4 regions of the Methylophaga sp. UBA2012 genome follow, and region 1 is predicted to be linked to each of the others. Evidence: predicted binding sites of a transcription regulator. Region 1 holds the regulator's gene; each other region holds the start of a gene.
The links. Region 1 encodes PhoB, which activates phosphate uptake and scavenging genes when phosphate is short. Its sites were predicted from a motif close to GNNTGTCATAAAACTGTCANAT; they were not measured.
Positions count from the first base shown of each region.

Region 2: the regulator PhoB is predicted to act here: its motif matches at 1,409-1,430, upstream of B2248_RS03785 (UDP-2,3-diacylglucosamine diphosphatase).
Region 3: the regulator PhoB is predicted to act here: its motif matches at 1,383-1,404, upstream of pstS (phosphate ABC transporter substrate-binding protein PstS).
Region 4: the regulator PhoB is predicted to act here: its motif matches at 1,082-1,103, upstream of pstS (phosphate ABC transporter substrate-binding protein PstS).

Region 1 covers NZ_DDCG01000007.1:7,713-9,922, reverse strand. The annotation lists gene B2248_RS06475 (inorganic phosphate transporter) at 1-370, shown strand, start outside; gene phoB (phosphate regulon transcriptional regulator PhoB) at 560-1,252, shown strand; gene phoR (phosphate regulon sensor histidine kinase PhoR) at 1,265-2,210, shown strand, end outside.
Region 2 covers NZ_DDCG01000003.1:122,878-125,087, reverse strand. The annotation lists gene B2248_RS03790 (glycosyltransferase family 4 protein) at 1-548, opposite strand, end outside; gene B2248_RS03785 (UDP-2,3-diacylglucosamine diphosphatase) at 548-1,342, opposite strand; gene prlC (oligopeptidase A) at 1,485-2,210, shown strand, end outside.
Region 3 covers NZ_DDCG01000010.1:73,293-75,502, reverse strand. The annotation lists gene B2248_RS08995 (pyridoxamine 5'-phosphate oxidase family protein) at 1-35, opposite strand, end outside; gene pstS (phosphate ABC transporter substrate-binding protein PstS) at 263-1,336, opposite strand; gene B2248_RS08985 (hypothetical protein) at 1,543-1,935, shown strand; gene B2248_RS08980 (metalloregulator ArsR/SmtB family transcription factor) at 1,935-2,210, shown strand, end outside.
Region 4 covers NZ_DDCG01000003.1:175,582-177,791, forward strand. The annotation lists gene B2248_RS04050 (glycogen/starch/alpha-glucan phosphorylase) at 1-104, shown strand, start outside; tRNA gene B2248_RS04055 (tRNA-Arg) at 207-283, shown strand; gene B2248_RS04060 (hypothetical protein) at 451-852, shown strand; gene pstS (phosphate ABC transporter substrate-binding protein PstS) at 1,166-2,210, shown strand, end outside.

The DNA of each region.
Region 1 (2,210 bases):
TGGTGTTGGTTTCTTGCGTGAATGGATGGATAAGTCGAGTAGCCTCAAGCAAGAAATTGAGCGAGATAAACAAGAAATTCAGGAAGAAAAACGTTTATTAAGCGCATTACGCAGTGAGCTGAATATGTTGCTCGATAAAAAACAAAAATCAGCGGCTGATTACCAGCGCATCACTCAGTTATATAGCTCAATTGACCGTGAAAAAGACACGCTCAAAAAAGCCAAAAAAGTATTGAAGAAAGAAAAGAAAAGTCTTTACGTCAAACGCGATATTGTTAAAAAAATTGTTACAGCCTGGTTAATCACTGTCCCTGCTGCCGCAGTATTAGCCGCGTCATTGTTTTACATGATTAAGGGAATTATGAGTTAAAACAACGGCATGTGTTTTGACATAAAACTGTCATAAAGCCACATTTTCCAGCGGAAATTGTGGCTTTATATTTTTCAGATAGTCTATAAAGTAGCCTGCAATGGTAATAAAAACACGGTTGTTACGAAATTGTCATAATTCAGAGGTAAGATACTCGGACTATGATTGAAGAAATACTGGGATGAATTTATGGCTACAAGCGTATTAGTGGTTGAAGATGATGTCGCCATCAGGGATATGTTGACGTTCACCCTGAAACAGGCCGGTCTGACTTGCGAGTCGGTTGGTGATGCAGAATCTGGTTTGGACTTATTAAAAAATAACCAACCCGATATGATTTTACTCGACTGGATGTTACCTGGCATTGATGGCATTGAGTTTATTCGTCGTCTGCGTGCTAACGAGTTTTTGGCCAATATTCCCGTCATCATGCTTACTGCCAAAGGTGAAAGCGAAGACATGGTCAAAGGTCTTGCTGTTGGGGCTGATGATTACGTCAATAAACCTTTTTCACCACCCGAGCTTATCGCTCGTATTAAAGCGGTATTACGTCGCTGCCAGCCGCCCGAAAATGAAGATGCTCAGAAACTCCAGTTTGGCAATTTAGTGCTGGATACAAAAAGTCATCGTGTCACTGTTGATGATGTGCGTGTTGAATTAGGGCCTACCGAGTTTCGCTTATTACACTTTTTCATGAAAAATCCTGAACGCGCATATGGTCGCTCACAGTTACTGGATTATGTCTGGGGCGATACCGTGTACATTGAAGAACGTACCGTCGATGTCCATATACGTCGTTTGCGCAAAGCACTTGAGCCAACAGGCCATGATCAATTTATCCAGACCGTTCGAGGTGTTGGATACCGTTTTTCAGTCGATTAAGCGAACTGAAATATGCAATGGGATAATTGGCGGCTACTGACACTAGTCAGTCTGGCAGGTTTTGTCGGGCTGTTATTTGGTCAAATGATGGCGTTTATGTTTGTTGCCACTTTGGCCTATGCTTTGTGGCTTCAGCATAACTGGTACAAACTCTGGTATTGGTTACAAAAACCCAAAAAACGTCGCTCGCCCAGTGCAGAAGGGGTCATTGATGATGTCTGTCGTCAGATTGAGCAGATGCGTCAACAAAATAGTAATCGGAAAAGAAAACTAACCGGATACCTTAAACGCTTTCAATCAGCAACAGCCGCCTTACCGGATGGCATCGTTGTCTTGGGTGAGTTTGGTGAAGTGGATTGGGCAAATCAGGCCGCTCGAGAGTTATTAGGCGTACGCTGGCCCCGGGATAACAATGTCAGGATCAATAATCTCATTCGTGAACCTGCTTTTCAGCACTTACTGGAAAATCATATCCACCTCGGCGGCACGACGACGGTCAAATCACCGCTGAATGAAGATGTGCAGCTGGAAGTCAAGCTGGTGAACTACATGGGCTCGGGCCGCTTATTGATTGCCCGTGATATTACCCAGACCATCAAACTTCAGCGTATGCGTCGTGACTTTGTTGCTAATGTTTCGCATGAACTAAAAACACCTCTAACCGTTTTACGAGGTTATCTGGAAGCGTTTACCGAAGAGACCGATCCGGAACAGTGGAAAATGGCTCTGCCAGCAATGCGTCAGCAAAGTGAACGTATGCATTTGATGATTAAGGATTTATTGGTCTTATCTCAGTTGGAGACTGGAGAAAAATCATTACGTCGTATTCCTACTGATGTGGACAAGTTGCTGCATTCCATCATTGAGGATGCCAAGGCATTGGAGCACTACCATGAGCATCAGTTCAGTCTCCATCTGGAAACAGATAAATGGTTGATTTGTGATTTGGGTGAAGTAC
Region 2 (2,210 bases), on a different contig from region 1:
ATAAATACAGGACCGGTTAAACCAAGCTGTTTTGGATTATCAGGTGTGAATATATCTGTGTCCACACCTCGTCCCCATACTTCAACATTCTTGAAACCATGAGAAATCAGACGTTGCTTTTGAGAGGCTGTTGGAACCAGTGTATGGACGGCTTTGCCATGAAAACGTCGAAACCAGGCATAACTCCAGCTCAATGGAATGGGAAGGCGCAAACGGACATATTCAGGGAACTGCGTATGATAAGAGGTGGTAAATTGCACATCGTTTTTAATACACCATCTTCTTGCTGCCATCCCTAAAGGACCTTCAGTAGCAATATGGACGGCATTAGCCTGATAGGCATCGAGTAATTTACTAACCTTTCTGCCTGGAAATAACGATAATGGAATGCTCGGATAAGTCGGGCAGGGGACAGTCTTAAACTGTTCAGGGGTAATTAGATGAACATCGTGACCCAGCTCGATTAAATGTTTACGGGTCTGCTTCAGGGTGCGTACCACCCCATTTACCTGGGGTTCCCAGGCATCGGTGATGATGACGATTTTCATTAGGCTGCCTGAGCGATGGCTTGTGGTTGTTCGATGATGTCGGCCCAGTACAAAATTTCCATTTTGCCATTAGGGTGCTCAACTAAAGCTGTACAGCTTTCTACCCAGTCACCACAGTTGAAGTAATCAACATTATTAATACGGGTGATTTCTGCGCGATGAATATGACCACAAACAACACCATCAACTCCTTGTTTGGCTGCTTCATGGGCCACCGCTTCTTCAAAATTACTGATGTACTGCACCGCATTTTTCACTTTATGTTTTAAGAATGCTGCCAGTGACCAATAAGAGAAACCCATTTTACGGCGAACATAATTAACAAGCCGGTTCGCTCTCAGCAGATAGTCATAGAGTCGTCCGCCTAATTTTGCCAGTAAGGGAGAAATTTTGACCACACTGTCGAATTGATCACCATGCAGAATCAGCAGTTTTTTACCATCCGCCGTGGTGTGAATCATTTCATTTTGAATTTCGATATTACCGAATACCGCGCCATTGAAGTCACGCAATAACTCATCATGATTGCCAGGTACGTAGATGACTTTGGTGTTATGTTTTGCTTTACCTAATAAGGTACGAACAACGTTGTTATGTGCCTGAGGCCAAAACATACGTTTTTTCATTTCCCAGACGTCAACAATATCTCCTACCAGGTATAAATAATCGCATTCGACCTTATGCAAAAAATCCAGTAAAAAGTCTGCGCTGCAACCACGAAATCCCAGATGGATATCAGAAATCCAGACGCTGCGAACTTTTAACTTCTCTTTATGACTCACTTGTGTTTGCATAATGTGTCGTTTCCTTAGTATTTTGAGGGCACACTATCGAATAAATATTGCAGCATGATGAATGTTATGTTGCAGAATGATGACGATAACTTATTGAATTAATTGTCGTATCATTAAACAACAGCCAAAATTGAGACGCCCAATGAGCAATCCATTATTAGAAAATTATGTATTACCGCCTTTCTCTGAGATTAAACCTGAGCATGTTGAGCCTGCGGTGACGCAAGCCATCAGTCAGGCTCGGCAAGCAGTAGATAAACTACTCACTCAAGTCAGTCATCCGACATGGGAAACCCTTGTCGAGCCGATGGAAGATATCGATGTATCAATTGATCGTGTCTGGTCGCCGGTGAGTCACATGAATTCAGTGGTGAATTCTGATGAGTTAAGAAAAGCCTACAATGCGTGTTTGCCTATGCTGAGTGAGTTCGGTACCGAGCTGGGTCAGAATGAAGACCTGTATCGCGCATATAAACAATTGGCTGAGAGTGAGGCTTATCAGTCACTCGATACGGCTCAGAAAAAAGTCATTGATAATGCGGTCAGGGATTTCCGTTTATCCGGGGTTGAGCTAAATCAGGCCGATCGCGATGAATATAAAAATATCACGCAAAAACTGACCGAATTGAGTGCTAAGTTTGAAGAAAATCTGATGGATGCGACACACGGTTGGAAAAAGCATGTTACGGATAAAGAATTGTTATCTGGATTACCCGAATCCACCATTGCCATGGCAGAGCAATTCGCCAAACGTGATAATGTTGATGGCTGGGTGTTCACACTGGATTTCCCGTCTTATATGCCGGTCATGTCTTATGCGGATAATCGTGAATTCCGCGAAGAAATGTACACCGCATTTGCGACCAAA
Region 3 (2,210 bases), on a different contig from region 1:
GCTTTCCACATGGTTTTTCGAATATCGTTACTCATCTATATCTCCTTGACAGTGGTAAATTCAAATTCAACTAAAGATAGCAATGCACATGTTTGTATAGTGTGAAATGCTTTTTATTCATGTCATTAGATTTTGCACACAGCTTATCTTTAGATGAATCAACGCATTGATCAGTGCGACAACTGACGACGGCGATGATTCCTGATAATCCTTTCACTCTTAAATAAGACATACATTTATAGAAATATAATTTTATGCATGGTCATAATTTTGATTGTTCTGATCGAATAATCTGTTCAGATAATGGGAGGTAATACAAATCCTCAGCAAGTTTTTGACCGTCATTAAGCGTCCATTTTATTAAGTCTCGAACTTTTTCTGTTTTTCTAGGATCGCTGTAGTCTTTACGTATCAAAGCCCATATATATGTCACGATTGGATAGCCATCAGGATCACTAATTGATGAAGCACGTTCCTCAGATTCAGGGTACTGCTCATCATTAAAACTGACTTGACCTGATTTAATGTCAGGCAAAAGAAACTTTCCATGTTTATTCTCTAGTCGTGCCATTTTTAATCCAAGTTGTTTTGCAAAGCCAAACTCAACATAACCAATACTGTTTTTTGTAATAGATAATCGTTGAGACACGCCTTCATTCCCCTTAGTTTTCATCGCCTTTCCCGGCCAGTCTATGACTTTATGGGCACCGAACGTGTTTTTCCATTCTGGGCTGATTGCTGAAAGGTGTTGAGCAAAAGCATAGGTTGTACCGCTGCTATCGGAACGCGTAATGAGTTGAATATGACTTTTCGGCAAACTGATATCAGCATTAGCAGATTGTATTCGAGGGTCATTCCACTGGGTTATTTTCCCAAGGAAAATATCTGTATATACATCTCTTGGTAGGTTTAAAGGTGTATTAACTCCATCAATATTGTATGCAATGCTAATCATGCCAGAGGTGATAATAATCTCTTCATACCCCTCTTTCAGGCGACTGGATTCTGCTGTGTTGATAGGGGCATCTGTTGTTCCGATATCGGCTTCGCCAGTTATGAACTGTTCAATGCCTGCTCCACTACCGATCGAATGATAAGCATATTGGGTGCTTTGATCTCGTATTTTGTATTTCTCTAATACATTCTCAAAAAATGGGCGAGCAAAGGTGGAGCCCGAGATAACAATACTCTTGGCAGCATTATCAGCATTCGTCGTGACCGACGAAGAGGATTCGGAACCACACGCTGTCAAACCGAGTGAAGTGAAGACAATACCGATATAAATACTATTTCTAATAAACGATTTCATGACTATTCCTTTATTTGTGGTGAGCATTTCAATAGCGTTGCTGAGAATTGAGTAGAAGGAATATATATATGTCATGTTACATATATATGAAATTTCATATATTAGTTTGCTCTTAATGTTATACTACAGAAATCATTATATTTATGCGGTTTTATAGTTTTATTTTATGTGTAATATTAATGAAATATATATCAAATATCATATATTTAATCGACCAGCGAAACTGAATAGAAATGCAAAAAATTTGTTTCCAATGCCAAGAAAATCCTGTTTATGCTTATCTGGCTACTTTATTGTTGAATAAAGCAGGCGGAAATGACTTCCGAGGATATTGTCATGACATCACATTAGATACTGAGGTGTCAGAGGCAATAGCTTACTCAAAGCTAATACCTCATCAAACAACACCTATGAGTCTCACCGAACAATACGATTTCTCAATCCAGTTATGTGATAAACAATCTGAGAGTTGTCCTCAGAACGATGGCAGCTCCAAGCAACTGTGCTGGCATCTAGATATTATATCTCTTCCACAAAATATGGCTTCTTGGATTTCTGTCATAAGAGAGCTGAGTAACCGTATTCATTTATTTACCTTAGTTAAGTCCAAACCTGGAATAGAGTAATGAGCCCAATAGATTTTTATAAATGTCTCTCCGATGAAACTCGTTTACGTTGCATTTTATTAATTTACAAACAAGATGAGCTGTGTGTTTGTGAGTTGACTGAGGCGTTAAATGAAATCCAACCTAAAATCTCAAGACATTTAGCTCAACTCAGAAATTGCGGACTTATACAGGATAGACGTCAGGGACAGTGGGTCTTTTATCGTATCAGTACTGACCTTCCTCTCTGGATGGTATCTGTCATTTCAACCACCCAAATACATAATCAGCAACTT
Region 4 (2,210 bases), on a different contig from region 1:
GTATTATGAACAGTGCTAACAGTGGTATGTTCTCTACCGACAGAACCATGGAAGAGTACAACAACGATATCTGGAAATTAGAAAAAATTAATCCACGGTTTTAATTTTGAGCGGCCAAGAGGGTGTTAACGACTCTCTTGGCTAAACACCTCTTGAGCCGTAGCAGATTATCAGCAAAGTCCGTATAATCTTCGGCTCAACTTCACGCGCCTGTAGCTCAGTTGGATAGAGTACCAGTTTCCGAAGCTGGGGGTCACAGGTTCGATTCCTGTCAGGCGCGCCACTTTTAAACAAAAAACATTCAAGCACCCTATTCCTCATTATCTGTGGACGTGACAAACGTTCTCATATCAAATGCTGGGAAACTTGCCCGAAAATCTGGGGTAATTATCAGCTGCTCAATATCATCTAAACATTTTTAATACGCTCTCCAACAATAAGGAGAGAGAAATGAATGTTTTGTTATTGGGTGCTGTCGCCATGATTACAGCCTTGATTTTATCTGCATGGTTAATGACATTTGCTCGCTGGTTCCCTATAAAAGGGATTGATGGCGACTTTTTAGTGGATTATAAAACCATGATCAGAGCGCATGTTGACTATGCGCTTATGGCATTGTTTAGTTTGGGTTTCTACGGTGCAGCTTCAGGCGCCAATATTGAGCTATCAAAGATCGCATGCCTTTGCATTGCTGTTGGTGGATTTACCAATCCGACGATTTTTGTCATCGCTGCCTTTGATACCGACTTCTGGAATAAAGCTATTTGGAAAATTTTCTCCGCGCTCAGCTTTATTGTTACAACAATTGGTTTTGTATGGATTGCCTACAGCTTTCTGATGTTCGCTATTTAGCAACAGATTGTTACGTATAAATCGTTCTAATGTTGTAATAGAGCGCCTATATATGGCGCTCTTTTTAATCTAACCTCATATTTTTATATTCATTTTATGAAACGGTATGCATTCCAGAAAATGAAATATATAAAATGTAGGCTACTAAAATAGCATCTACTTTATTAATTTTATTAAGAATTCAGCGTTAACCCTCTATCTCAATATAAAAATTTCTGACTAAGTTTACTTTTGTCATAAATCTTTAACTTAAGGTCGTTACTCTTATCGAGTTAAAGATTTTTATTGCTTAATTAACTAGTCAGGAGTTTCTATGAAACTATTTGCAAAAAATGCAAAGTCAGTCTTTCTTATTACTGCACTTGTTGGTGCTATGTCATCAACTGTCGCCCATGCCGAACTGAAATTAAATGGTTCTGGTGCCAGCTTCCCTGCTCCACTTTATAACAAATGGTTCAAGGACTACAGCAAACAAACTGATGGTGTGCGTATTGACTATCAATCAAAAGGTAGTGGTGCAGGTATCCAAGACTTTATCAATGAAACTGTTGATTTTGCTGCTAGTGACGCAGCGATGAAAGACAGCGAAATCGAACAAGTGAAAAAAGGCGCTATTTTATTGCCAATGACTGCCGGTGAAGTTGTTCTGTCATACAACTTAGACGGCATCAAAGAATTGAAACTGCCTCGTGACGTTTATCCTGAAATCTTCATGGGTAAAATTACAAAATGGAATGATCCAAAAATTCAAGCAGCTAACCCTGGCGTGAAACTGCCTGATGAAAAAATCACTGTCGTTGTTCGTTCTGATTCAAGTGGTACTAGCTTTGTATTTACTAACCACTTATCAGCGATCAACAGTGAATTCAAAGAAGCAGTGGGTGGTTCTAAATCTCCGAACTGGCCAAGTGCAGGCACCATTGTTAAAGCGCCTAAAAATGACGGTGTAACAGCCACAATCAAACAAACTCCAGGTGCAATTGGTTATATCGAATATGGTTTTGCCAAACTGACTAAAATGCCAACCGCTGTTCTTGAAAACCAAAAAGGTAAATTTGTGAGTGCAGGTAGCGAAAGTGGTGCTGCAGCATTAGCGACTACTCCTTTCCCATCAACAACTCTGCCAGGTAGCGATGTACCAGACTTACGCGGATGGGCAACGGATCCAGCAGGTGATGATGCCTACCCAATCGCTACTTTCACTTGGTTACTTGTCTACAAAAATCAAGACGATGATAAAGCAAAAGCCATGCGTGACTTGATTGAATACATGGTAACGAAAGGTCAAGAATCATCTGAATCTATGGGCTATATCCCATTACCAGAAAACGTTGTTGAGAAAGTTCGCAACGCTGCAA